DNA from 4 places in the Priestia sp. JNUCC 25 genome. Region 2 is predicted to be linked to each of the others. Evidence: riboswitches for the same ligand, from Rfam matches in the RefSeq annotation. Region 2 holds a riboswitch; each other region holds the start of a gene.

Region 1 (7,369 bases), 1.3 Mb from region 2:
GTTGGTGTTTCTATTCAAAATTTATTCTCTGTACGATGATTCATCTCCCCGGTAGGCTTCTTGATTTGAAATTTCTTCAATATGCATATGCCCTTCTCTCTCTAAACGAAGGACCGTACGCTCTGCATCTTCATAACTCTCGCACGTCACTTGTTTATATTCCATATCATCTTTATCTGTGTAAGCGACTAAATATGTTTCCATTTTAACTCCTCCTAATACAACCTGTATGTAACGTATGTTGCCTTTTTCGTTTATTTCTAAACATATAGGCTCCAAACATAAAGCCTAGCATACTATAATAGCGGAACTTCAATTTAAAAAAGTTGAATTTTTCATTATGCACCGATGCAACATGGAGGTTACACTTATGACATTTATTTTATCATTCGTACCAATTGTTGTTCCTTTTGGTATTTTAATTAGCTTAATTGCTTTTACAGCTGCTTTTTTACAATCAAAAGAGCATCATAAAAAGCTCTAGCTTACAAAAGCTAGAGCTTCTTTTTAAAAACGTCTATAGCGTTTAATCAATCCCACAATAATGGCAATTGCTAATAAAACAACTGAAATGATGACAGTAATGACAATTGGCTGATTTCCACTTTGCTTCACTGCAATGGCAATATAAGCCCAAATAAAAACAAGCGGATAAACAGCGTCTCGGTTTTTTAATGTAAACATAATGCCCAGCGCAGCTCCTACCAGCAGCATAATAATCGTCCATGCTAACTCGCTCAGGCCAAGCAAATGCTGTATTCCATTTGCTTGAAATACGACAAACACATTGACAATAGTCGCAACAGAAATCCATCCAAGATAAAGCGAAATCGGCAGACGCATAAACCATGTCGTCATCCGAGAATGCTGAATAATGGAATATACAATCATTAATGTGCCTAGAATAAAGAGCATAACTAAAAGAGATAACTTATAGTAATCGTTTTGGAAAATAAAGATCCACGCACTATTTAACAAACAGTTTAGAAAAAACCAAATGCCGATACGTGCATATATTTCCTTTTGATCTTCTCTTGCAAAAAATTGGCGTATAACCCAAATGGTTAATAATAAATAAATAACGCCCCAGATAGCAAAGGCATAACCCGCTGGTGTAAACAACGTAGGAACTTGCGCAGAAGCTTCTCCGGTTGTTTTGCCTCCTATTGGAATGGCATTTGCTAAATAATTCACAAGCAGTGTAATAGCCAAGCCTACTGTATTTAATACAGCATACAAACGAAATTTCGCCATTTTGTTCTCTCCTTTCTTCTATTTATATGGGAGTGTTTCGGAGACGAAAACGGCTCTTCCCTTCATTAATACCTCTTCTTCCCTAAAAATATGCATTTTTAAACAAAAATGATTAAAAATAGCTTTAAGAAATTTCCTCTTTAAGAAAGAAAAGCGGTTAGCACACAATTTCCCATAACGCTTTCTATTTTTCAGAATATATGGTAAGTTAAACATAGATTAATAGGAAGTCCACTAGGGGTGCCCACCGGCTGAGACAAGTTTTCTTGATCCCTTTGAACCTGATCTGGCTCATACCAGCGTAGGAAAGTGGCAATGTTCAGTTTTTTACTGTCCTTTGCCACTCCGTTTATAAACGGAGTGTTTTTTATTTCCTTTATGTGCTTGTTTGTGACTTCCTCATATTAAAGGAGGATTTTGATGTCATTTTCATCTCAATTAAGACAAGAAGCAAACTATATTTACGAAGCCATTTTTAACCATCCTTTTATTAAAGGAATTGCTGAAGGAAACGTGCCAAAAGAAGCGCTTATTCACTACGTTTCTCAAGATTACGAATACTTAACAGCATTTGTTCGCATTTACGGCGCTGCTTTAACGAAATGCCGCACGCGTACCGAAATGGAAGCCTTTAATGCCGGCATTTCTACGGTATTACATAGTGAAGTACACCCTCACAATAATTTTTGTGAAGTAGCAGGCGTACGTTATGAAGACCTTCACACTGAGACGCTTTCACCGACAGCCAGCCACTACATTAACCATATGACAAGCGTTGCGCATACAGGCAGCTTAGCAGAAATCATTGCAGTGCTTCTTCCATGTCCATGGACGTACGTTGAAATTGGGCAGCGCATTACAGAACAAGTAAATCCATCTCCTTCTCATCCTTTTTATGAATGGATTCAGTTTTATAATAATGAAGAAATGAATGGCACAACACAATGGTTTTGTAACAAGCTCGATGAACTCGCCGAACAAGCGACTGAAGAAGAACGTAACCGTATGAAAGATCACTTCATCAAAAGCTGTGAACTCGAGTATTTATTTTGGGAAATGGCATATACCCAAGAAAAATGGCCGCTTTCTCAGCTTTCACTTTCAAAATAACGAAAAAGCCTCCTATCAGGAGGCTCTTTTATTTCAGTAATTTTTTGATCATTTTCAAGCTTTGTTTTTCCGAAGGATAGCGGAATGACAAATCAAACTTGGTTGTTTGAGACAGCATGCTTTTAAAATGAGTAAATGTCTGAAAGCTGTCTTTTCCATGATATTGACCCGTGCCGCTTTCTCCCACTCCGCCAAACGGTAAATATGGCGTAGCGATATGCATAAGCGTATCGTTTATACAGCCTCCTCCAAATGAAAGACGCTCCGTTATGGCGTTTTGCACATCTTCACTTTCTGTAAATAAGTAAAGAGCTAACGGCTTAGCTTTTTCTTGAACTTTATGAATGACTTCGTCTAGTGTTTCATATTCAATCATAGGAAGAATAGGCCCAAAGATTTCTTCTTGCATGACATCTGAGGTCCAGCTTACTTCACTTAACACCGTAGGTTCTATTGTTAGCGTGTTTTTATTGTACCCGCCTCCAACTATAGCATTTCCGTCTTTTAAAAACTCAACTAGCCGAGTAAAATGGCGCTCACTGACAATACGGCCATAGCGGTCGCTTTCAAGCGGATTACTACCGTAAAATTGAGAAATCGCTTCGCGAAGTTTCTCTACAAGCTGCGCTTTTACCTTTTTATGCACGAGCAAATAATCAGGAGCAACGCACGTTTGGCCTGCATTCATCCCTTTACCAAACATAATTCGCTTCGCTGCAAGATCTAGGTTTGCGTCTTCATGTACAATGCACGGACTTTTTCCGCCTAGCTCAAGCGTGACGGGAATAAGCTGCTTCCCTGCTTCTTGCATAATAATTTTCCCTACATTTACACTTCCCGTAAAGAAAATATAATCAACGGGCTGTTTTAAAAGCAGACTTGTAGTGTCTACAGCCCCTTCAACCACCGTCACAAATGCTGGGTCAAAAGCTTCAGCTAGTAATTCTTGTATAACGCGAGATACGCTAGGCGTTAATTCAGAAGGTTTTATAATCGCCGTGTTTCCAGCGGCAATCGCTCCTACTAAAGGAGACAGTGCTAATTGAAACGGATAGTTCCACGGAGCAATAATTAACGCGACTCCATACGGTTCAGGAACAATTTTCCCTTTAGAGCCCACATGTGTTAAAGCGGTTTTTACTTTTTTAGGCTTCATCCATTTTGCTAAATGTTTAAGCGTAAATCGAATTTCCTCTAGTAAAATCCCAATTTCCGACGTGTAGGCCTCTACTTCAGATTTATTTAAATCTTGTTTTAAAGCATCCATAATTCTCTGCTCGTTTTGTTTGACTGCGTCTCTTAGCTTATTCAGCGCTTGAATACGGCTGTTGATACTCTTTGTCTTTTGCGCATAGAAATACTGCTTTTGTGTAGAGACAATATGTTCAATGACCGTTTCATCTGTGATATAAAATCGCTCGTGGTTCATCTCTTTCATCTCCCTATAAACATTCGGCTTCAACTGTAGCAAGCAAGCTTTTTAATAGCTCAACTGCCTCACTTAAAGCTAGTGAATAATATCTCTGCGTCCCTTTTTGCTCAATTTGCACAAGCTTTTGATCGCGTAAAATTTTTAAATGATGAGAAATTGCCGGTCGTGATAGAGTAGACTCGTTTGCAATTTCATTAACGGTTAAAGGCTCTTTTTCGGCGAGCAGCAAAATAATATCTTGTCTTGCTGAATCACTTAGAGCCTGAAAAACAGGAATGCTGGCACGAAATAACTCGACTGCTTTTTCACTCATATATATTCTCCTTTATTTAATTTCTTGTGTTCTTCGGACAACGGATGTAAGCCACTTTCTTGGCACGAAGCGCGGGATGAACGTAGCAAGATGAAACTGTACTCCTGGTACGATAACCGTCTGCCCTTTCATAAATTTTTTATAGCCAACTTTCGTTACTGTTTCTACATCCATTGCACCGCTTTGAAAAAGCTTGGAGTTGCTTAGCTGGGCTCGGTCGCTAAAACCAGTTTTAGTTGGACCCGGGCATAGAGCACTTACCGTTACATTGGTACCTTTTAATTCATTTTCAAGGGCCTCTGTGAAAGATAACACGTACGCTTTCGTTGCGTAATATACCGTCATAAGCGGACCTGGCATAAATGCAGCAACAGATGCAATGTTTAAAATTTTTCCGCGATTTCTTTTGACCATATCCGGTAAAAATAATTTTGTTAAATGAGTTAATGCTCGAATATTTAAATCAATCATGTTTAACTCTTCATCTAAAGCTGTTTCAATAAATTTGCCGTATAGTCCAAAACCAGCATTGTTCACTAAATAATCAACGTGCATTTTTTTATTTTTAAGTTCTTCATATAATGACTGTATCTCTTCTTCTCTTGATAAATCCTTAACAACCGTTATCACTTCAATATTATAAGTAGATTTTAAATTCTCTCCAATCGCTGTTAGTTTATCAGCGCTTCTGGCAACTAAAATTACAGGATGCCCATCCTTTGCGAATTGATAAGCTAACTCTTTACCTATTCCTCCCGACGCACCGGTGATGAGCGCATAATGCTGTGACATAGTGTTCACTCCTTATGTTTATATGTTCAAGAACTTAAACATTTAAACTTATCTTATAGGATTCATTTTTTCCCGTCAACTGTTTTCTATACTCTCCTTTTCTTTTATATTTTCCATTTTTGCCATTTGCGCATTTCTGTACATTTTTTTACAAAATATGCGTTTTCTTTACATAGAAGGCTAATGTCGTCTAGTTTTGACAACCTTTGTCACCTAGCAGGAAAACAAGTGAAGATATGGTGAATACAACATACAACAAATAATCCATTACATAGTTGGATGAAAATAGATAAGGGAGGAAATGAAAAATGATGGAGACATATACAATTAAAAAAGTAAGTGATCAATTAGAGGTAGAAAAGAAAACGCTAAAACAATGGGAAAAATTATTGGGCAGCTATTTAACAATTGAACGAGTAGATGGGGCTCGTGTCTATACAGAGGAACAAATTGAATTATTTAATGATATTAAACAGCTGTTTGATGAACAATGTACGTTAGATGAAGTCAAAGAATATGTTCAGCTGCTGATAAAGGAACAAGAAGAACAGGAGCATTTAGTGATGGAATCAGAGGCAGCGGTTTCAAAAGAAGAGGAACCAGCAAAGTTGAAAACTTCTAAAAAAGAAAACGTCATTGATTTTCAAGAACATTCCAACAAACAAATAAAGCAAGAAAAGAAAAAAGCTGCTGAAAAGCAGGAAAGCATTTCAGAAAATAAGCAAGAGAAGACCCCTCCTATACCTGAAGCACGATTAGCTACTGAAGAAGAAAAGCAGGCTATTTCTGCTTCTATTGAAGAGCCAAAACCAAACGACCTTGTTGTGAATGAAAAAGAACTGCTTCAAGGGGAATTAGTAGAAGCTGTTCGCCGCTATGAAGATGTGTTTGAGGTACTTGATACATTTAAAGCTGATTTGTTAAAAGAAATGCGAGAAGGTATGCGAAATGAAGTTCGCGAAGAAATTGTCGGAGAAGTAAAAAGAGAGCTTGAAAAAAGTGCTACCCAAACTGTAGAAATGGTGGAGTCGGTCGGGGCATACATTTCTGAGTCTTCAGAACGCAGCGCAAGAGATGTAGAAAATATGTCTAAAAAAATTATCCGTTCTAACGAAAAATCGTTTGATGAAGTCACTTCTTTGATTGAAGATTATTCAACAATCGCTGAAGAGAAAACCGAGGATATGCGCCTGTTCATGAAAGATGTCATGGAGAATGCGGATGAATCCTCTAAAGAAATGCAGTATTTATTAGACCGATTCTCAAGCAACTCCACCGTTGCGATGAATCAAGTAAAATTTATGGTTGAAAAATTAAATAATTCTTCAACTAATACGACAGAAGAGCTTCGTGATTTAATTGATTCAATGAATGAGGAACGAGTCTATTATTTAAAAGAAATGGAGAAAGAACGTAAGCTTCATCGTCAAAGCGTAGCTGAACGCGAAGAGATGTTTAGTGATTTCGTCCAAACCTTTAGACAAACCGCCGCTGCTGATATGAAGCGAAAACGGAAGTGGTGGAAGCTGTTTCTCTCCTGAAAACACCGGCCCTATGGTAATGGGGCCGGTGTTTTTAATGGTATGAACAATAGTAGTTTGTATGTAAGAAATGTTAAGGTAACGTATGGCGGTGAGACGTTATACTTTGAAACACATGATAGCCGCTTACCGATACGCCTATAGTTCCCGCTCCTGGAAACACTGTATCTCCGCATAACCACAGTCCTTGTAAGCCAGATCGATGCGAAATGCTGTTGAACAAGGCATGATCTAACGTTTGCGGAAAGCCTCCCACTCCGCCGTTTGGGCGAGAAGTGAACCTTTCCCATGCTTTAGGAGCTCCCGAAATTTGATGCTCTGCTTTTTCAATGCTAGGAATAATGGTTTTAATGCCTGCTACCATTTTTTTCTCAAGAACTTGTTTTTGAAGGTCATAGGCTTCTTTGTTACTCCACTTGCTAAGATCAATGTGAGTAGATGCTGTAATTGTACGCTTGCCTTCAGGCGCTCGAAAACGATCATCAGGATGAGAGACTGAGATAAATAAATGATTTCCTTCTGTCATTTCCCCTTGTTCGGATTGAAGTACTTGCTGAAACAACTCTACCTTTTGCGGCAGATCTCTTTCATCAATGGCAAAATACATCGAAAACGTTCCCCACTGCGGAAGCTCGCTTTTTTCTTTTGCCCGCTTATGAATATGTTGGTAATCTTCATCATGCAGCAAAGACTTTAAGCTTTGAACCGGGGCGTTGCATACAACGTCTGATGCACGGTAACGGTTACCTCTATGATCATGCACGATCCACCCGTCATTATCACGCTCTATCTTTACTACTTTCCTTCCTAGAGTCGTTTTTCCTCCGTTGGCTTTAATCGATTTTTGCAGCGCTTCTGCGACTTTGTATAAGCCGCCATTCACATAAAAAGCTCCTTCGTGATAAATATCCAACGCTAAACATCCAA
Region 2 (7,369 bases):
GAATCATATAAAAGCGAAACTTCTCCTTTTCAAGCGTTCCGTCTCCCATTCCCTGTACAAAGGGATGATTATGATTTTGGCGCCAAATCGGCTGCAGCTTTTCATATAATCGTTCACTAAATTTCATGATGATCACTCCTTATGCGTATGCAGCCACGTATAAATGAACTGCACCATCACTTTTGTATATTGAATAAGCTGATTGATATCTAATTGTTCGTTCACAGCATGTGCATTTGCTAAATTCCCAGGACCGTAAATAGCTGCTGGAATACCCGCATCAGCTAGCCAACCGCCATCTGTTACGCTAGTTGACACATCAATTGGAGGCTTTTCCCCTTCAATTTGTTCGTGAGTATGTGCAAGCAGCTGCACTCCTGCATGACCTTCATCAATTTCTAATGACGGAAAGATTTCTCCTCTGTCTTCAATCATTGATGTGCCTCCCCATTCAAAGGTTGGCAGATTATCTTTTAACCATGGATCTGCTTTTGCAATAGCTAAAATGTATTCTTCCACTTCTTTTGATACTTGGTCGTATGATTCATTAGGATAATAGTGAACGGTGATCCACAGCCTGCATTCATCTGCAATAAACGCAGCATGCCTTCCGCCTTCGATTACTGCTGGGTTAATCGTGTTTGTTCCTGGCAAAAATCCTGGATAGCTCTTTGTAACAGCCCAGTGGCGCTCCAATTCTTGTAGCCCTCCGATCACTTTTGCCATCTTTTCGATAGCGCTCGCAGCTAACAGCCCTCCTCCAGCATGAATCATGCTTCGGCGTGTACCGTCATGATAGGTTTTGCTGCTTTTTATCGTAATCCATCCTGTGATTACTCCGCCTTGACCTTGAATATGTAAATCACTCGTATCGGCTACAAGCGCAAAGTCAGCTGTATATCCTTTCTGACAGCATTGCAGCGTACCTGCTTCTCCCACTTCTTCTCCTACAACGGATTCAAAAATCAAGTCTCCCGGCAGTTCAATTCCTGCTTCCGTTAAAAGCTGCACTGCAAATAATGCTCCTGCCAAGCCGCCTTTCATATCAGCAACTCCGCGTCCGATTATCATATTGTCTTTTACCACAGCTTCAAACGGATTTGTCCCCCACTTTTCATTTTCTTGTACCTCAGCAACATCCATATGCCCGTTAATAATCAAGCTTTGATAGTCAGCTGATTTTTGTCCTTTTAACGTACCTACTACGATGGGATCGTTGGAATATAAGTCCCACATATCGATGGAAAAACCGCAGTTTTTAAGGAAATCCGCTACGTATAGCTGCGCTTCATGAGAATTTCGTGCAGGAGGCGCCGGCGTTTTATATGAAACAAGCGTTGTTAATAACTGGATTAGCTCCCCTTTGCGCTCCTCTACCTGTTTGACAAGCAAATCAATTGTTTCTTCCATGTATGACACCTTCCTTTATGCATAAAAAAACACTTCTTTCGCAGGAAAGAAGTGTTTTTGTTTATATACACAAAATTATTATAACGAGTTCGTAAGGAAATCCCATACAAAACATCCATTACAATACCTCTTTCCTACGCTAGTATTACCTAGTTCAGGTTATAAGGGTTAAGACTTCTCGTCTCTCTCAGCTTCGAAAGCACCCCTAGTGGTGTTGTATCTCTATGAAATTAAACTATTATCATATGTTTACCTTTAATAGTTTTATCATAGTAAAGCGGTTTATTCAATAGAAAGGTTCATGATTCAGCAATGAAAATAGTTTCCTTTTTAGTAAAATAAAAAGCACACACCTTTTTTAAGCAGTGTGTGCTCTTTACTTTTATAAGCTTACTAGTTAGCTATCGGCTTTTTTAAAAATACACGATTTTTCCATTTAGACAGTGACAAGCTCAAGTTTTCGCCCCGGTCTCACTAATGAAAGTAGCTCATGATCTTCCTCTATCACATACCCAATCACGTTAACATTAGTATTTGCAGGCAAATTCGTTTTAGCTATTTGAACCTCTCCTCTGTAGCGTCCGTAGCCATCATTGTCCATTGTAATTGCTCCGATTCTGCGTTCTACTGTACGAAATGGCGGCACTGGTTTTACAGATCGAGTATCAACCAACCGCAGAACGTCTCTTGATACATCCGGACGCACGCTGTACGTTCCCTCTATATGAAGTGAACGAATGCGCAGCGGAATAATGCGGTTTTCTTGATATCGAACTAAACGCTTTAATAAACTTGAACCGGCGTATGGATCTCCAATATAAACCTCCGTTACTCCGCATCCGTATAAATCTACTGCAGAGGTAAAAGGACATCTATTACGGTCTTTTTCTCTAGTAGGAAGACCTTGATAAACAGGGCCTCTTTTTTCGCCTTCTCCAGGAATATAAGCGCAGACTGGGATACGAAGTTCATTAAATAAATCTGTCTGCTGTTGAAAAAACGTTTCTTCAAGTCCTGTTTCAGGCCGCGGATAAAAATTATGCCATGCAAGCAGCTGATGATGATGAAGGCCTGCAGATAACAGCGATTCTATTTCTTGTTTGGATAACGTACTTGCATTAACAGCAATATAAAATTCATTCGCAAGCGAAAGAGTTTCTTTTACACTAAAGCCATCGTCTAGTCTAATACCCGATACGCCAAGTGAAGATAGCGTCATAAGGCTTTCAATACCTAAATGAACCGGCGTATGCTTGGATACGTCTGCATACACGCTTATTCCACAATCTCTAGCCACATGAAGCAATTCTTTTGCCCGTTCAGCCAAATCTCCTTTTTCTTCTGGAATGTGAAGCGAAGTGAATGCGCGTGTAACTCCGCATTCACTCGCTTCTATTAATCTTTTTTGGGCATCACTATCATTTAAATAAAACGAAATACCGATCATTCAAACTCCCTCGCCATTTCATCGTTAAATCCAAAGAAATAGGTACAAATAAACCCTGCTGCATAAGCAATAACTAATCCAAGTAAATAAAGAAGAATTTGATGCGCATGAACTAAAAACGTAAGCGGCAAACCGGATACCCCCACTGCTACAGTTGCAATATGGAAGTGCGCCTGAAACGCTCCTCCGATTCCGGCTCCAAGACAAGCGGTTAAAAATGGGCGCCCTAAAGGAAGTGTGACTCCAAAAATAAGCGGCTCTCCGATTCCCAGCAGACCTGAAGGAAGTGCCCCTCCAATTGCTCGCTTTAAACGTTTTTTCTTTGTTTTGATATAAATAGCAAAAGCTGCACCTACCTGACCGGCTCCGCCCATTGCTAGTATAGGAAGAAGCGGATCATCTCCAATTGAATTAATAAGCTCTAAATGAACAGGAGTAAGACCTTGATGCAGTCCTGTAATAACGAGCGGCAAAAACGTTGCTCCTAAAACAAAGCCTGCTACAACTCCTCCAACCTCTAGAACTCCTAAAAGACCTTTTGTGATTCCATCTGAAATTAAGCCTCCGATTGGCATGAATACTACATACGTAATAATGCCTGTAATTAACACCGTAACGGTTGGTGTAATAATAATATCCAGTGACTGAGGGACAAATTTACGTACTCGTTTTTCTACCACGGCCATAAAGATTGCTGCAAGCAACACGCCTATTAAGCCGCCACGCCCCGGCAAAAGAGCTTCACCAAAAAGTTTAATATCAGCTACGGCAGGATTAATGACTAAAATGCCTGCTAAGCCTCCTAGAGCCGGCGAACCACCAAATTCTTTTGCGGCATTAATACCTACTAAAATACCAAGATAGGCAAATAAACCGCTCCCGATAACGGTTAAAAGAATAGCAATCTGTGAATCTGCCGGAAGCCACTTCGCTTGAACAGCTGCTTTTGTCACTCCGGTGATAAGTCCGGATGCTACAAGAGCAGGTATTAACGGAATAAAAATACTCGCAATTCGGCGAAGCAAGAGCTTAAACGGAGTTGCATTTTTTTCTTTCAGCTCCGATTTCCGCTGAGCCGCACGATTTTCTAAATTAATACCGCCGGATTCATCAATTAACTTTCCAAATTCCTCTGTTACTTTGTTTACTTTTCCAGGACCAATAATGATTTGCAGCGTTTCTTCTTCAACTAATCCGAGCACGCCTTCAAGCTTTCGTATATCTGCTTTTTTTACAATTGAATCATCTTTTACAGTCACCCGCAGCCGAGTCATACAATGCGTATACGCTTCAATATTCGATGCTCCCCCAAGCATCTCCAAAATAACCTTTGCTAATTGATGATTATCTAAAGACATGTTAATCCCCCTTTGTATTTTCCTCTTAGATGGATACGGTACTGAGGAAACAGACCACAAAATCCCCTTTTTGTAATCGCTTTCTTTTTTTATTTCTTAGTTTTCAAAAACTGAATGGCATCTCTTGTTTTATCAATATACTCAATCGTCTGGTCATACTGCTGCGCTGCAATACTTAAAAATAACACATCAATCACATAAAGCTGGGCTAAACGAGACGATGTAGCCGCGCTTCGAAACGGCGCTTCTTGAGAACAAGACGTATACAAACAAATATCAGCTAAAGACGAAACGGTAGACTGTCCATACTTGGTTAAGCTAATCGTCTTTACTCCGCGATTTTTAGCTAAAGATAAGACGTTGCTTACTTCAGGAGTCTCCCCTGAAAAAGAAATACCCACAACTACATCGTCTTTACTTGCATTTGCGATGAGTGTAGCTGCTAGATGGCTATCTGCAAAAGCCGTAGCATTTTTATTAATTCGAAGAAATTTTTGCTGCGCATCTATAGCAATAATATGTGAAGCACCGATTCCAAAAAAATGAATATTTTTGGCTTCAATCAGTGCCAAAACAGCCCGCTCTGCTTCTTTATAATTCACAAGCTCGGCCGTATCACTTAGACTTTGAATGCTGTTGCTTGCCGTTTTTTTGACAATAGATTGAATCGTTTCATTTGTTTCAATATCGCGGTATCCTTGCTCCGTATCTCTAGCTAAATCTCCGGCTACTCTTACCTTTAATTCTTGAAACCCGCTAACCCCGATAGATTTACACAAACGAATAACAGCAGCACTGCTAGCATTCGCTAGTCTACCTAATTCCCCAGCCGTACTGTTTACCACAGTATGCGGATTATTTAAAATATATTCAGCAATTTTCCTCTCCGAATCAGGAAGCTTTGCCACCGTGTTTTTAATCATTGTTAATCCACCTGTTGACATCGTTTCTCTCCTTTATACGTAATGTTCAATCGCTTTTCTCACATAACCGCCCGCATCATTCAGTAACATCTTCGCAGTGTCGTAATTTTCATTTGTTTTGATCATAACCACTGCTGTTTTCACCTCATTATTTGCTTCTTCAAGCGTTTGATTTGCTTGTTCATAAGAAACACCTGTAATTTTACAAATAATACCTATCGCTCGTTCTTTAAGCTTTTTATTACTCACATGAACATCTATCATTAAGTTTTCATACGCTTTTCCTACTTTAATCATAGCCGCTGTAGAAATCATGTTGAGAATCATTTTATGAGCGCTTGCTGCTTTTAACCTTGTGGAACCTGTTAGCACTTCCGGACCTACTACTACCTCAATACTATGGTCCGCTTCTTTTCCAATAAGAGAATTACCATTTATTCATTACGTTTAAAATTTCTTTTTTACTAGCCGCATCTACCTTCATTGCCTACTCGTTTTGAGACTCTGTGGTTAACAATGTAAGCTGTTCATTCATCTTTTTAGCTCCTTTTTAATCTTGTAGTAAAGTTATGGTTATTATAATCTCTTTAAAATATAATTTCGATAATTTTCTTTCTTTTTAAAATTTCGTTTTAAAAAACAACATAAAAAAGTCACGAACCCGTGACTTTTCTAACAACATTCATAACTTATTTCTTGTTAGCGTTTTCATTTTAATCTCTAATAATTCCATTACTTGTTCCTATCAGTACTTCTTTACCTTGTTGATTTCGATACACTGATTTGATTTTCACTTTTTGAAAACCATCTGCTTTTTCTACTTCAGTTAATATGCATTCACAGGTAACTGTATCTCCCGCAAAAACTGGACGAAGAAATTCACTCACCATTTCTCTTGCAATGTAGTTTAAGTCTCCTCCTATTTTTGTCCCAATACTAGCAGTCATAAGTCCATGCACCATTAGCCGCCCTTTTTCGTCACGTTCTATATGATGTTTGCCCCGGTCTCCAGTCATCTCCGCAAACTGCATGATTTCTTCCTCTTGAAACGTTCTTTGCCACGTAAATGTATCTCCTGCTTTACATTCCATCTTATCCCTCCCCTTAAGATTATGACTTTACTTTTTAACTATATCACAAAAATGAACAGTCATTCATTTACACATCAAAAAAATAGCAGAATAAATATATCCTGCTATTTTTGACAAGTAGGACAGTAATAAAGCCTTCTAGAAGCAGCTTGCACTTTTAAGATAGGCGTGCCGTCAATTCGGCAAGCTTCTCCTTCACGGTTAAAAACCCAGTGGCGGTATTGAGAGCGCTTTTGGCCTTTCTTTTTTAACGTTTCAGCAAGCTTTACATCATTTGTAATGCCACCTGTTTCATAGGACTGTTTTACAAGAGAAATGGTTGCTTCAGCTGCCTTTTTAAGCTGTTCTTCCGTGCAGTCTACTGGACGAGCAGCAGGATTAATTCCCGCTACAAATAGGATTTCACTGCGCAAATAATTTCCAATCCCCGCTATAAAGCTTTGGTCTAGCAGCAGCGACGCCCATTTTCTGCGGTAAAATGGCTTAGAGTAAAAGCGATCTAAAAGCTCATCTGCCGTTACTTCTTCACTTAAAGTATCCGGACCTACTCTTGATACAAAAGGATGAGCAGAAACTTCTTCATCACGTAATACTTCAATATCAGAAGCGCTATAGAGCAGCGCTGATTTCTTTTCATTATGAATAGCAAGACGCAGCTGTCTGTTTGTAGATGGATAATTGTAAGACGAACGTACATACCATTTTCCATAAAGCTGATTATGTGAATAAATGGTATAGCCGTTGTCAAAACGAATAAGCATAGCCTTCCCTTTTGTATCTACCCTTTTAATACGAGCACCCGTTAATACTTCTTCGTAATGCTGTAAAGATGGAAAAGCAAACCATATCTCTCTAACGGGAAGACTGATAATCGCTTTTTCCACTTCATCAGCTGCTCGTCTAATTTCTGGACCTTCTGGCATATAATGAAACTCCTTTCTTGCCTGACTTTCTTCATTTATTATTTCGGTTTTATTTCTGCTTTGCAAGAAAGAAGCGGTTGAACTCTTTTTTTCCTAAAAGAACCTTTAAATTATGCATGACGGTTACTCTTATAGTAAAATGTTGATACCTTTTTTTACTTTCTATAGTGCTTATCTTACTTCCTTTGACTTATACTAGTTGATAACCTTTTAGAAA
Region 3 (7,369 bases), 1.3 Mb from region 2:
ATTTCGTTACGTCTCGGCCTCTTTTTTATTCATTCGTTAATTCTTCAAACCTTTTTACCGCTTCGCTTTTATCAAATGAACTAAACCATCGATAGTCTTGGTCATCTAAAATGCGATAGTGCTGACTAATCATATTTTGCTGCAGACGAAAAGAGCCTTCTTTTTGAATTTCTTTCCACCATACTCTTCCTCCGAGCGTTTTATCTTTTGGAGAAGATACGCCGTTATGAGCAATGATTTCTACTACTTCTAAAGGAACGTCTCCTAAAACCGATTGAAGGATTTCACTGTCACCAAACAAACCGCATACTGCAACAGTGGTCGTCCACCCTGCTTCCGTGCGCCCTTTTTCAATTTGAACCAATGTTTTTTTGGAAATACCAATGACTTCAGCCATTCTGTCTTGTGAATAGTTTCTTTCTAAACGAATTAATCGTATTTTATCCGATACTGATTTAATTACTTCTTGTTTATTCATTTTCACAGCCCTTTCTTTCTATACACGTACATTTCTTTAGTGTAATATTACACCTAATTAAAGAAGAGTTTCAAGCGTTTCCCTTCGTCACAAGACGGGGAAATATACTGAAATGGTTTTTGTACACTAAAACAAGTAAAAGGAGTTGAGAATATGTATATCATTGTATGGGCTATGCTTGTACTATACGCCTTGCTGCTAGCTCCGGGAGCAAGCGCCGCTAATGATTTGCTGTTTAAAAATCTTATCACGGGAAATTTTCAACAGGTAGATCCGCTCGTGGTTATGGTATTCTCTTTTTTAGGACTTTTCCCAGTATTGTTTATGATAATGATCTGTAAAAAAGATACATACAAACTGCCTGGATGGCCATTTTCTCTTCTATCATTTGCGCTTGGAGCTTTTTCTCTTTTGTTCTATTATCATTGGAAAGGACAAAAAGTTCGAACACGTTCGCGTGTTTCTTCACGCTTCATTGCTATCATTTCTTCTCGTCTATGGATTGGACTGTGCTTAGCGCTCACGATTTCAGGTTACGTATACGGACTATCCGTAGGTTCAATAAAAGCTTATGGAGATGCTTTTATGCAGTCACAGCTTGTTAGCGTGATGACCGCTGATTTTTTTGTTTTAACGTGGCTTTCTTACTCCGTTATGACAAAAGAAAGGATTGCATCCCGGCCTTACCTTCTTTTATGTTTCATTCCAGTTGCGGGCCCTTTTCTTATTTTGTTACGGCATAACCGCCAAGATGTTAGAGAAGAAAAACTTTAAATAAAAGTCTTGCGTTCCATTCATTATTCCGTTATAATCATTTCTTGTACGATGAAAGTTGATTAATTAGAAAACATTTATATATCGGCATCTTATTTACATTTGTTATACATACCTGCGCTGTGCGTATACTCATGTTGTCTTAAACCTTTGAGTGTTAAAAGGGAGCTCAAAATTTAGCTGCAGATAGCACGCCCTTCTTGGGACGCTAAACCCGGCTATGAGGGCACCCACCTAGTAGATCTGGGTATTTAAGACACTTAGGGTTACGGCAGTGCGGGCTTATTTTTTAGTTAGCTGTAGCTAGCTTTTTTTATTTTTCATTTTATTAGTTTACATAACTATTTTATTGTTAACTTATATTTTTTTTTAGACATGTATGTTTTATTTATCTTCGATTGAGGAACATAAAAAGTAATAAAGGAGATGGATAAAATGAATGAACAAAAAATTGCTAAAAAAGTAAACGAAGTATTAGAAGGAAATCGTGTAGGAACATTAGCCACAGTTGTAAACAACAAACCCCATTCTCGCTATATGACATTCTTTAGCGACGAAGAGGGTATCGCTCTTTACACACCAACAAATATCAATACACATAAGGCAGAAGAAATCGAAGCCAATCCGAACGTGCACGTACTATTGGGCTACAGCGGTGAAGGATATGGCGATCAATACTTAGAATTATCTGGTACAGCTGTTCTTCGTACTGGTGATCAATTAAAAGAGCGTATATGGAACGATCACATGAAAGAATGGTTTGACGGTCCAAATGACCCTGAGTATGTTGTTCTTGAAATTACGCCGAACGAAATTCGCTTCATGAATGAAGGCGAAGAAACTCCTCAAACTGTTCAGCTATAATAAAAAAAGCGCACAGTGTGCGCTTTTTTTATTTTCCTACCGCTTCTTTCAATTGAGCTGCTTTTTCTTTTGGAGACGCTGCTAAGCTAATCGCGGTAATAATAGAAACGCCATCTGCACCTGCTTCTACTACTTGTTTGGCATTTTCAGGCGTGATACCACCGATTCCTACAATTGGAAAGTCAATATTCTGGTTTCGCACTTCTTCAATTAATTTTGTACCTTGCACTGCTTTTGCGTCTTTTTTTGTAGAAGTAGGAAAAACAGGTCCCATTCCTACATAATCCGCCCCGTCTTTTATCGCTTGCTGCAGCTCTTGTACATTATGAACAGAGACGCCCACAATCCCTTTTCCTATTTTCTCTCGAACAATATGAGCTTTTTCATCTTCTTGTCCAATATGAACGCCATCTGCTTGTAAGCGGATCGCTAAGTCAAGATCATCATTCACAACAAAAGGAACGCTGTGCTGCTGACAAATTTGCTGAAGTTCCTTCGCCAGCTGATATTTCGCTTCTCCTGTTAAGGCACCTTCGCCTTTTTCACGAAATTGAAACACGGTAACGCCGCCTTCAATTGCTTCTTTCAACACTTCTTTCGGATCTTTTTTACAGTTATTGCTGCCCATTATAAAATAAACTTGCAGCAGCTTTTTGATTTCTTCGTTTGTCATTTTCCGGCTCCTTTTAACGTTGATGTACTCTTGCATATGATTCAATATCCTGCCCAGATAAAAGATGAAGTTGGTTTAACAGCTCAATTTGAAAGCTTCCCGGCCCTTCTTCACCTTTTTTCGCTGCGGCGATCTCACCTGCCACTCCGTAAAAACTTAAAGCAGCAACGCTTGCCTCGACATATTCTTTTTCTACAGCAGCGAAAGCTCCTATAATTGATGTCAGCAGACACCCAGTACCCGTCACTTTCGTAAATAACGGGTGACCGTTGTCTACTGTATACGTTGTGTTTCCATCCGTGATTACATCTTGTTTACCCGTGATAACAATCACTGTATCTAATTTGTTCGCTGCTTTCTCAGCAAGTTCAATGACGTCTCCTTGCCCTTCTAATGAATCAACGCCTTTAATGAGCCATGACTCGCCTACTACATTCGCAACTTCAGCAGCGTTACCACGAATAACTGCAATATTTAATTCTTCTACAAGCTGACGTGCTACTTCTGTACGAAACGGTGTCGCTCCGGCTCCTACAGGATCGAAAATAACCGGCACGCCATTTTCATTTGCTGATTTTCCTGCTATTCTCATCGCTTCTACTTCTTGAGCCGTCAGTGTACCCATATTTAAAACAAGCGCTCCGGCGATTCGTGCCATGTCAGCCACTTCTTCCTTCGCATAAGCCATAACAGGTGAAGCTCCTAGTGCAAGCAGTCCATTTGCAGTAAAATTGGTTACCACAACATTCGTAATATTATGAACAAGCGGACTTGTATCTCTTACTTTTTCTAATTGAGCTGAAATTTTACTAATATCCATATTCTCTCACTCTTTTCATTTAGTTTTAACACTGCAAAAAAAAGACAAAAAAGCACCTTGCATGCGCAAAGTGCTTTGGTATGTACTCACATTCCCTGCGCTGGCATTATCCAACAGGTTCAAATGGTCAACAGGCGTCCCTGTACTCTCAGCCTGCCCCGCGCAAGCTCCCATACTATTCTTGTTACGTTTAAAGTTTACTATTAACCTTTTTTATTTGCAACCATTTCACTGTTTTGCCGATAAAATAAAGCTTCTCTATAGGCTGAGTGGCGTTGTAAACCTTACACCTTTACTAAAAGAATAATCAAAAGACCTCCAGTAAGCTACTAGAGGTCTTCTATTCCCTAAGAATTCTATCATTTTTTCCTTATGGTTATTTCTCTTGAACCGCTTGATTTCTCACAGCTGTTTTTCTGTCCTTCCCTGCTCTTAAAGATAAAAGAAAACAAAGCAGCAGTACAAGTGCAGCTGATACGTACGGATAATTAATGTTTATATCAAAGAGAAAGCCTGCTACAACTGGTCCAATAATATTCCCAAGACTTGTATAAGCAGAATTTAGTCCGGCTACATACCCTTGGTCGTCTTGTGCCATCATCGACATTTGCGTGCTGATTGCCGGACGTAAAATATCTGTTGCTAAAAAGACGATGAATGTCACAACAATAATAAGCCAGTACGTGTGCACAAATAGCGTAAGTAAAATAAAAAGTCCCGTCATCATCAAGCAAAACGAAATCACTCTTTTTTCACCAAACTTATTTAAAATCCAGCCAAAAATCGTAACCTGCACTACAGCCCCCGCAATAGAGCCAAACGTAATAACAAACGCAATATCTTTTGGCGTAAAGCTAAATTTATGATCAACAAATAGTGAAAAAATCGTTTCATAATTGGATAATCCAAACGATGTCACAAAAACAATAATTAAACTTAGAAAATAAGGTTCTTTATAGGAATTCATAAGCTGCAGTAGCAGCCGATCTTCTTTTGGATTCTCATTGTTTGAAACAGCATGATTTTGTACAGGACGAGACTCTGGCAAAACAAAAAGCGTAATCACTGCAGCCAAGCCTCCTGCTACTGCGGCCATATAAAATGGTACACGCATGCCGTATTCAGCTAAAAAGCCTCCGATACCGGGCCCAATAATAAATCCTGTTGTAATCGCCGCCGTCACATAGCCCATTCCTTTAGCGCGTTCTTTAGCAGACGTCACGTCCGCTGTATAAGCCATAACAGCAGGCATAATAAGCGCGGCCCCGACCCCTCCTAACATTCTCGATACAAATAATAAAAGAGGTGTACTCACTGAACCAAAGAACCATTCAGATAAGGCAAAAACAATCATTCCCGCTACAATAATTTTCTTTCTCCCTAACGAATCTGATAACCGACCCGCTAAAGGTGAAAACAGAAATTGAGTTAGTGAAAACACCGCTACTAAAAGCCCCATCACGCTGCCGTTGATATGAAGCTCCGTCATATATGTTGGCATAATTGGAATAACGAGACCGATTCCTGTAAAAATAATAAAAATATTTAGCATGAGCAGCAAAATCGCCGCTCGATTTCTTAACAATAATGACATATAAACCTCCTGATTACAAAAATACTGAACGTTCGGTCTATAAAAATACAAAATAATGAGGGATTACTCATTACCGCAATAAGCATCCCCGATTATTTAAGAAGACCTTGCTATAATTCCGTTTAAAAATACATCGATTGCTGAATGGTAAAGCTGCAGGGCATTTTCCGTGTTCGTTTTTCGAGACATACGGCTCATTCCAACAAACAGCCCTTCTAAAATCACTGCAAGCTGTTCTGCATTTTTAGGAGAAAACTCTCCTTCATCAATGCCTTTTTGCAAAAGTTCCCGGTTAAACTCCACGTGTCGTTTCACCATCTCATCAATTCGCTCTTCGATGTCGCTGCCCTTTTCCTCGTTGTTAAAAAACTCATCGGCGGCTTTCGTAAGAGGATGATTTAAATCATCTAAAATAATTTGCTCCGCAATTCCAAAAAGCTTATCTCTTGTTGTATTGTAAAGAGACTCTCTTTCTTTCCAGTTTCGTTCCCACTCGAGATCCCATTCGTCTATTAAATAGAGAAAAAGCCCTTCTTTACTTTTAAAGTGATAATAAATATTCCCTTTACTGCTTCCCGTAGCCTCTACAATTTCCTCAATAGATGTAGCTTTATAGCCTTTTTGAGAAAACAATGCTTTAGCGGCATCTGCCACTTTTCTTTTGGTTTGTTCACTTTGAAGCTTTTTTTTATTCAAGCTATTTCCACCGCCCCGCACATTTATTATTTATACTGAACATTCGTTTTGTATTATCTGATACCTATACTACTTAGGAAAAACCTTTTTGTCTAGTAAGAAAACCTAGTTTATACCTTTTTATATGAATTATGACAAAACAAAAAACAAAGAGGTTGAGACATAACTAAATCAATTCAATCTAAAGACACACAAACGGGATAAATGATCAGGTATGAATCATTTGTTACACCGCTGTCGATTACCATGAAAAAATCCGAACGAGTTGGATTCTCCCTCAAGAATCTCGATTCCTCTTTCGGATTTTCCTTCAACTAAAATACTTTTGTCCCATCCTCTTTTAATCATTCAATTTCTTTGTCATAAATACACTGTATGGATCTTCTTTGTAGGTAGAAAACGGTTCGCACTCGTAAAATCCAAAACTGGCGTACAGCTTTCTAGCCGGTTCAAAAGCAGACGCGGATCCTGTTTCTAAGCTTAAGCGTCGGTACCCTCGTTTTTGTGCTTCGTTTATTATGTACTGCAGCAGCTCTTTAGCGATTCCTTTCCGCAAATGGGCGGTAGCTGTTCGCATCGATTTAATTTCTCCGTGATGCTCATCTAACTCTTTTAAAGCCCCGCACCCTGCTAGCTGACTGTCTTCCCACACGCTCCAAAACGTAATATCACGTTGCTTTAAGTTTTCAATATTTAGAGCATGAATACTTTCAGGGGGTGAATGTAAGTTCATTCCTTGAAGGTGAGAACTTACCAGTTCAATAACTTCATTGTTCATTAAGTGGTCTCTTTTTATTTTAATCATTTTCTCTTCCTTCCTGCTACTAAGGGGTGGTCAACTACAAACCGACTTATGAATAAATTCACTGTCGACCTTTAAAAATCCTTTTATACACTCCCTTCTTTTTCTCCAGTTATTAAAACCGACTTTGCCAAGCAGATGTTTCATACATTGTTAAACGGAGGTGAAATTCATTGAAGAAGGTTTTATTTTGTCTTATTCCTCTTTTGTTTTTATTATCCGCCTGCTTTAGTGATCCTGTTCAAGATGATTTAATCGACTATAACAATCAAGATTTAAAAAAAGCGGCTCAGCTTGAAAAAGAAGCGATTGACGCATACGATTCTGTTACAGGCGCTAACTACACAAGTGACGCAGTGATGTATGATACGATGACGAGTGAAGTCATTCCTACCTATCGTAAATTTGTTGACGAACTGGAAAACATCGATGTAGAAACCGACGATCTTCGAAAGATTCATGAAAGCTATATAAAGGCTGCCAATACCCAGTATAATGCTTTCATTAAAATTGTCAGCGCTTTAGAAAAGCAGGACCGCAACCTTATTGCTGAGGCAAACGCTATGCTTGATGAAGCACGAAAAGGCATACGCGATTACAATGCAGCTATTAAAAAGCTGGCTAAAGAACATGATGTAAAAATTGAAGAACCAAAAACACAGCGAGAA
Region 4 (7,369 bases), 1.7 Mb from region 2:
CAAAGGTTATATGCTTGTTATGAAAAACCAGCCCGCCCATATATCTCTTTATTTTGCTGATCAGATCACATAAAAAAGCTCTCTATTCAAAAGAATAGAGAGCTTTTTTTATTCGTATTTTTTCACTGTTACTTGACATTCTTTTAACGGGATAAGTTTCGACTTTTTCGTCCATTTGTATCCTAACCAAACAATTAAGAATAAAGGCAGTCCGATATAGGAAACAAGTACACCGTACCAGTCAATCGAGTCACCCATAAACGCCGAATAGTTTTGGCCTAAAATAACAACGGCACATAAAATAAAGGCAAAGATAGGGCCAAATGGGAAAAGTTTTGCATGATATGGAAGTTCACTCAAATCATGACCTTGGGCAACAAATGCTCTTCTAAAACGATAGTGGCTGATTGCAATTCCTAACCAAGCAATAAAACCAGACATACCAGAAGCGTTAAGTAACCACGTGTATACCGCACCGTCTCCAAAAAATGAAGCACCAAATGCAAGTGTACCGACAAGTGCCGTTGCGATTAAAGCATTAACCGGAACGCCTCGTTTATTTACTTTTGCTAAGAACCTCGGTGCTTTTCCATCTTTCGCTAAGTTCCAAAGCATACGCGTAGAAGCATACATACCTGAGTTACCAGCAGATAAAACGGCTGTTAAAATAACGGCATTGATAGCTGATGCTGCAAACGCCAGACCTGCTCGTTCGAATATTAGAGTAAACGGACTGACCCGCACATCATCACTTGCTAATGAATCCGCTGTGTATGGAATAAGCATCCCAATAACAAAAATAGCTAAAATATAAAATAACAAGATGCGCCAGAAGACTTGTTTAACTGCGCGAGGAACCGTTTTTTCCGGATCTTCACTTTCTCCAGCTGCGACTCCAAGCAACTCTGTTCCTTGGAATGAAAAACCAGCAGCCATAAAAATACCTAAGACAGTAAAGAATCCACCGTGAATGGGTCCATCACCAAGCGTGAAGTTTTTAAAACCTGGTGCTTCATTGTTAAAGATACCAAAAATCATCATAATACCAATAACTAAAAAGATGATAACCGTTACTACTTTAATTAATGAAAACCAAAATTCAGATTCGCCAAATCCTTTTACAGAAAGGTAGTTAAGCCCAAACATAATTAATAAAAACAGGGCACTCCATAAAATAGAAGAAGAGTTTGGGAACCAAAATTTCATAATAAGGGCTCCAGCAGATAATTCAGCTGCAATCGTAATAGCCCAGTTATACCAATAGTTCCAGCCGAGAGCGAAACCAAAGGATGGATCTACAAACCGAGACGCATACGTACTAAACGAACCAGCTTCAGGCATATAAGCTGCGAGCTCCGCCAGGCTGGTCATCAAAAAGTAAACCATGACACCAATAATAGCGTAAGCTAAAAGCGCTCCCCCAGGTCCTGCTGTATGAATTGCTCCACCACTTGCTAGGAATAAGCCGGTTCCGATGGCTCCTCCTAATGAAATCATCGTTAAGTGGCGAGATTTCAACCCACGTTTTAATTCTTGCTGCTCTTGCATAGATAAATACTCCTTTCGAATGTACGGAAAGAGACGGGATAACATAAAAAAAGCCCGCAGTATATGTGCGCGCTTTTAAATCTGAAAACCGCGTCAACCTTCCGTGAAGATAGCTCTTCACATCACTTGCATGATGTGACAGTTCTGTTCCTGTTCGGAGACAGCCCCAGCTTAAATCAACCGAGAAGTGATCTAAACTTCGGCAATTTTTCCTTTCAAGCAACATCCTCAATGTTCTCTGCATTTCAGTTGCTTTACTATTAAAAACTGCGACCTCTACCTCATCGATTAGGATGAGGGTTTTTTATATTCATTTGACATAAAAGAAGTATATCAAATACTAAAACGATTGTCATTATAAAAAATAGATTCAGAAAATAGAAACATCTTTGAAATCTCTCGAATCTATTTTGTTACATATGGTACAATAAATGTTGTCATAATACTACATAAATATCCGAACGTACCACAGGGGGAGCCGCCGTGCTGAGAGTGAACAAATTGTTCAGACCCTTCGAACCTGTTAGTTAACGCTAGCGTAGGAATGTGGGAATAGTAGCATATATTTGCTTACTCCTGTGTAAACCGTTTGATATGAATGATTCAAAAACAGGAGTGAGAAACGTGAATAAAGCATTACCTTTACAGGCTAAAATTGAAATAGCTATTTTTGCAGCATTGGCTTTTTTAATTGATCTTTTACCTTCTATAAAAATTGCAATAGGCGTAAGCATTTCGTTCTCTATGGTTCCTATTTTTATTATGTGCTTTCGATGGGGAGTCAAAGGAGGAGCTTTATCTGGATTTTTATGGGGAATATTGCAATTAGCTTTAGGAAATGCATATATTTTAACCCCGTTGCAAGCTTTTATAGAGTATATTATCGCCGTTACCTTTATTGGGTTTGGTGGAATTTTTTCGGGTTCTATTAAAGGATACTTAGCTAATAACCAGAGATCAAAAGCTTTCTTTTTCATTATCTTATCTTTAATTATAGGCAGTTTCGCGCGTTATTTTTGTCATTTCATTGCAGGCTTAATATTTTGGGGATTTGCTGCACCAAAAGGAATGCCCATTCTATGGTATTCTTTCTCAATGAACGGGATTTCTATGATTGGGTCGTTGCTATCGTGTCTAATCATCCTTTCACTATTAATTCCATCCGCATCAAGAATGATTGTAACTAAATCACGCTCATAATAAAAAAGACTAAATCTACCAAGATTTAGTCTTTTTTGTCATTTGTCACCTTTGTTTACACAAAAGTGTGTCAGGTTTGATAACATAGTTAGTGAAATATTCAAAAAACTGTTTTATGATAATCACCATATTCAAACGAGATAAGGGATTGATAGCATGCTACAGAAATGGATCACGAGCATAGGTTTAGATATTGGAACAAGCACAACAAAACTGATTGTAAGCAAGCTGCTAATAGCAAATCAACAAAATCAGTTTACGCTGCCAGGCTGTCAAATTATTGATCGTCGCGTAACGTATGCAAGTTCTATCTATACCACCCCTATGCTAAACGATGTTGAAATCGATGTTCAAAAATTAACGGTACTACTAGAACAAGAGTATAAGAATGCAGGAATCTCCTTAGATCAAGTGGAGGCGGGCGCTGTAATCATTACAGGAGAAACGGCTAGAAAGCAAAATGCAGAAAGTATCGTTCACTATCTAGCCGAACATGCTGGGGGTTTTGTTGTTGCAACAGCCGGCGCTGACTTGGAAGGAATATTAGCAGCAAAAGGATCAGGAGCAATCGAACGTTCTGCTGAAACAAATGCAGTAATTGCCAATATTGATGTAGGAGGAGGCACTGCTAACATCGCTTTATGTCAAAATGGAAAAGTGATAGAAACGTTTACACTGCATGTAGGCGGGAGATTAATTCGACTAAATGAAGACGGTCTTGTTACCTACATTTCGTCTCATTTAACTGAATTTTTGAAAAATAATTCTTTAACACTGCGAGAAGGTGAAAAAGCAACATTTGAAAAGCTCTCGTCTATCTGTCAATTACTAGCTGAAGAAACCGTGAATTATGTAAAAGCGCTGAATCAAAATTCCTCGCTGCTCGTTTCTCCTCATACAAGATCTTCTATACATCCTGAAACGATCATGGTTTCAGGAGGAGTAGGAGCAATGATGGAGAAGCAAAAGCCAAAAACAGTGAAGGAAGTGGCCATACACGGAGACGTTGGTCCGCTTCTAGCATATCATTTTCAATCCATCCAAGTATCTCAAGCCGCTGAGACAACGCGCGCTACTGTCATTGGAGCTGGTATGCAAAATACAGAAGTTAGCGGATCAACCGTATACATTAAGTCTAAAAAACTGCCGCTGAAAAACATTCCGATTATAGAAATACCCGTACAGCCAGAGGAGGAGTGGAATCCGCAGCTGTTTCAAGAAAGAGCTCGAGCGTCATGTATGCAGGCTTCAACTATTTTCAGTGCAGAAGATCCTCCCGTTGCTATTGTTTTATCTCATTTTCCTTACTGCAGCTATAAGATGCTGCAAGAATTAGCAAAAGTAATAAGCGCTGAATTTATTGCTTGTTTTAAGAGAGCTAAGTGCCTCGTTGTTTTATGCGAGCAAGATATTGCAAAAGCCTTAGGACAAGCACTAGCTAAACAGAGAAAAGAGTTAGAAATTATTTGTTTAGATCAAATTGATTTTACACACGGAGATTACATCGATCTAGGGTTACCAGTAGCTGGAGAAGCAATCTCTGTTTCCGTTAAAACGCTCGCTTTTTCATCCTAATCCACTAAATATACAAGGAGGAAACGATGTTTAAAACTACACGATTGTTAGGAGAAACATTTTCATTTTATAGCTTAAAAGAAATCATGGCCAAAGCAAACGAAGAGCGTTCTGGAGATCAGCTCGCGGGAGTTAGCGCTGAGTCAATGAAAGAACGAATGGCAGCAAAGCAAGTCCTAGCTGATATCACACTTGCTGATATTCGAAACTACCCGCTGCTCAGCGCAGATGAAGACAACGTCTCGGCGTTAATCGAAAGTCAAATTGATTCATCCGTTTACGACATTATAAAAAATTGGACAGTAGGGGAGTTAAGAGAATACATCTTATCTGATGAGCATACCGGAGAAGACCTTCTTGCGCTTAGCAAAGGATTAAGCAGCGAAATGATTGCGGCAGCTACTAAAATTATGTCCAATTTAGATTTAATTCAAGGAGCAGCCAAAATAGAAGTGCAAACTACTTGTCAAACGACTATCGGCCAAAAAGGCGTATTGGCTTCAAGAGCCCAGCCTAATCATCCTTCAGATAACTTAAAGGGAATGAGAGCATCTCTCTACGAAGCGTTAAGCTATGGAATTGGGGATGCGGTTATTGGAATTAACCCCGTTATTGACACAACGGATAATATCTACGCTCTTTTAAATGAAACAAAAAATATAATCAATGAATGGTCCATCCCTACTCAAAACTGTGTGTTATCACATGTAACAAGTCAGATGAGAGCAATCGAAAAAGGAGCATCTGCTGACTTGATTTTTCAAAGTTTAGCAGGAACAGAAGCCGGTAATGACTCATTTGGGATTTCACTGTCTATGCTCAATGAAGCAACAGCGTTAATTCATGAAAAAGGTACAGCAAAAGGTCCGAACCGCTGGTATTTTGAAACAGGACAAGGTTCTGAACTGTCAGCAGAAGCTCACTATAATATTGATCAAGTAACGCTCGAAGCTAGATGCTACGGCTTAGCTCGTCACTACAAGCCTTTCTTAGTTAACACGGTTGTTGGATTTATTGGACCTGAATATTTATATAACAGCAAACAAGTCCTACGAGCTGGGCTAGAAGATCACTTTATGGGCAAAATGCACGGCTTGCCTATGGGAGTAGACGTATGTTACACCAATCACATGGATGCTGATCAAAATGACATGGATAATTTAAGTATGCTTCTAGGAACAGCTGGAGTGAACTTTGTCATAGGAGTGCCCATGGCTGATGACTGCATGCTAAACTACCAGTCTCTTAGTTATCATGACATCGCAACGGTACGTAATGTGTTAGACCGTACCCCAACGCCTTTATTTCAAAAGTGGCTTGAAGATCAGCGTATTATGGAAAACGGACGCTTTACATCTAGAGCCGGAGACCCAACTATTTTTATGAATTTGATTTAAGGAAGGTGCTTACTATGATACCAAAGTCAAATCGCGATCCGCTTGAAACACTTAAACAATTTACCCCTGCCCGCATAGGTGTCGGCCGTACAGGAACAAGGCCGCTAACAAAAGACGTTTTATCTTTTCGCACGGATCATGCTGCAGCCGTGGATTCTGTATATGGAGCAGTTTCAGAAGATATTTTAGCTGAGTTTAACCTTTTCACTGTGAATACACGCGTGAAGTCAAAAGAACATTATTTAAAACGGCCGGATCAAGGAAGGTTATTAGCAGATAACGCTAAGAAAGAAATTTTTAAAAACTGCGTGCAGCAGCCTGATGTACAAGTAGTAGTCTCAGATGGACTGAGTGCCAAGGCAATCGAAGAAAACATAAGCGACGTGTATCCAGCTTTAATTGACTCCCTGCAGTCATATAGGCTTTGTATCGGGACTTCATTTTTTGTAAAAGGGGGACGAGTTGCATGCATGGATGAAATTGGCGAGATCATAAAGCCAAAAGCACTTGTGCTATTGATTGGAGAGCGACCTGGACTGGTCAGTGCTGAATCAATGAGTGCTTACATGTGCTATGAACCTAGCAAAGGCAAAAAAGAGTCTGATCGTATGGTTATTTCTAATATTCATAAAAGAGGGACGCCTCCTATTGAGGCAGCCGCACATATCGGTACCATGATTGACAAAATGATCAAGCAGCAAACAAGCGGTGTACATCTTATTGTTTAAACATCAAAAGGAGGAGAACGTATGGCGTTACAAAAACAATTAAAACCTATTCATTTATGGGCTATTTCAGTGGGCATGGTTATTTCAGGACAATACTTTGGGTGGAATTACGGGTTTGAACAAGGCGGGATTATTGGGCTTGCAATCGCAACCTTAATTGTAACCGTGTTTTACACAACGTTTATGTTCAGTTATGCAGAGCTTTCAACATCTATCCCGCAAGCCGGCGGACCTTCAGCTTATGCAAGAAGAGCACTTGGACCTTTTGGGGGATATATCGCAGGAATTGCCTGCTTGCTTGAATTTATTTTTGCTCCCCCTGCTATTGCAGTGTCAACAGGAGCATACCTACACTTCCTTATTCCAGCCGTTAACCCTGTATACGCAACGGTAGGTGCCTTTATTTTCTTTGTTTTATTAAATTTAATCGGGGTAAAAGAAGTAGCGGTGATTGAGCTTACAGCTACCATTGTTGCAATAATTGGTTTATCTATTTTTTATGTAGCTGGTTTGCCTCATGTACAAACATCGAATATTTTTAATGATCATTCATTTATTAACGGGCCAACAGGGGTACTAGCAGCTATTCCATTCGCTGTTTGGTTTTATCTGGCAATAGAAGGAGGAGCAATGGCAGCGGAAGAAGTGGAAAATCCTAAGAAAAACATTCCTAAAGGATTTATTGGAGCGATTATTACTCTAGCAACCGCAACGTTGTTTACACTATTTGTAACAGCAGGACTTGGCGAAGGAAGCGGGAAGCTAGCCGATTATCCACTTCCACAGGCACTGTCTTCTGTATACGGAAACGGCATTTCAACCGTTGTTGCTATTATCGGCCTATTCGGTTTGATTGCTAGCTTAAACGGAATCATCATGGGATTTTCAAGACAAACCTATGCGCTTGCACGAGATGGGTAC

The links. Region 2 has a riboswitch for thiamine pyrophosphate ahead of JNUCC25_RS04560 (acetylornithine deacetylase). Riboswitches for the same ligand answer to the same signal wherever they lie in the genome.
Region 1: it holds a riboswitch for thiamine pyrophosphate, as region 2 does, so the genes downstream of both, tenA (thiaminase II) here and JNUCC25_RS04560 (acetylornithine deacetylase) in region 2, are expected to answer to the same signal.
Region 3: it holds a riboswitch for thiamine pyrophosphate, as region 2 does, so the genes downstream of both, thiM (hydroxyethylthiazole kinase) here and JNUCC25_RS04560 (acetylornithine deacetylase) in region 2, are expected to answer to the same signal.
Region 4: it holds a riboswitch for thiamine pyrophosphate, as region 2 does, so the genes downstream of both, thiT (energy-coupled thiamine transporter ThiT) here and JNUCC25_RS04560 (acetylornithine deacetylase) in region 2, are expected to answer to the same signal.

The regions. Positions count from the first base shown of each region.
Region 1 is NZ_CM132211.1:2,144,758-2,152,126, reverse strand. Features, by position in the region: gene JNUCC25_RS10905 (hypothetical protein) at 22-204, opposite strand; gene JNUCC25_RS10900 (TspO/MBR family protein) at 508-1,254, opposite strand; TPP riboswitch at 1,481-1,579, shown strand; gene tenA (thiaminase II) at 1,675-2,364, shown strand; gene JNUCC25_RS10890 (aldehyde dehydrogenase) at 2,393-3,793, opposite strand; gene JNUCC25_RS10885 (ArsR/SmtB family transcription factor) at 3,807-4,109, opposite strand; gene JNUCC25_RS10880 (SDR family NAD(P)-dependent oxidoreductase) at 4,122-4,901, opposite strand; gene JNUCC25_RS10875 (helix-turn-helix domain-containing protein) at 5,210-6,442, shown strand; gene JNUCC25_RS10870 (FAD-dependent oxidoreductase) at 6,516-7,369, opposite strand, start outside.
Region 2 is NZ_CM132211.1:867,404-874,772, reverse strand. Features, by position in the region: gene tenA (thiaminase II) at 1-127, opposite strand, end outside; gene JNUCC25_RS04560 (acetylornithine deacetylase) at 133-1,410, opposite strand; TPP riboswitch at 1,525-1,627, opposite strand; gene JNUCC25_RS04555 (MupG family TIM beta-alpha barrel fold protein) at 1,847-2,857, opposite strand; gene JNUCC25_RS04550 (PTS transporter subunit EIIC) at 2,854-4,215, opposite strand; gene JNUCC25_RS04545 (MurR/RpiR family transcriptional regulator) at 4,305-5,159, opposite strand; partial or broken gene murQ (N-acetylmuramic acid 6-phosphate etherase) at 5,172-5,573, opposite strand; gene JNUCC25_RS04535 (FAS1-like dehydratase domain-containing protein) at 5,852-6,229, opposite strand; gene nei (endonuclease VIII) at 6,334-7,152, opposite strand.
Region 3 is NZ_CM132211.1:2,162,411-2,169,779, reverse strand. Features, by position in the region: gene JNUCC25_RS11005 (helix-turn-helix transcriptional regulator) at 26-478, opposite strand; gene JNUCC25_RS11000 (hypothetical protein) at 632-1,252, shown strand; RNA gene ssrS (6S RNA) at 1,362-1,539, shown strand; gene JNUCC25_RS10990 (pyridoxamine 5'-phosphate oxidase family protein) at 1,688-2,116, shown strand; gene thiE (thiamine phosphate synthase) at 2,145-2,789, opposite strand; gene thiM (hydroxyethylthiazole kinase) at 2,803-3,609, opposite strand; TPP riboswitch at 3,685-3,793, opposite strand; gene JNUCC25_RS10975 (MFS transporter) at 3,986-5,203, opposite strand; gene JNUCC25_RS10970 (TetR/AcrR family transcriptional regulator) at 5,300-5,899, opposite strand; gene JNUCC25_RS10965 (GNAT family N-acetyltransferase) at 6,240-6,701, opposite strand; gene JNUCC25_RS10960 (hypothetical protein) at 6,875-7,369, shown strand, end outside.
Region 4 is NZ_CM132211.1:2,522,729-2,530,097, reverse strand. Features, by position in the region: gene JNUCC25_RS12845 (hypothetical protein) at 1-73, shown strand, start outside; gene JNUCC25_RS12840 (amino acid permease) at 109-1,548, opposite strand; lysine riboswitch at 1,651-1,835, opposite strand; TPP riboswitch at 2,010-2,110, shown strand; gene thiT (energy-coupled thiamine transporter ThiT) at 2,143-2,748, shown strand; gene JNUCC25_RS12830 (ethanolamine ammonia-lyase reactivating factor EutA) at 2,905-4,323, shown strand; gene JNUCC25_RS12825 (ethanolamine ammonia-lyase subunit EutB) at 4,350-5,720, shown strand; gene eutC (ethanolamine ammonia-lyase subunit EutC) at 5,735-6,448, shown strand; gene eat (ethanolamine permease) at 6,470-7,369, shown strand, end outside.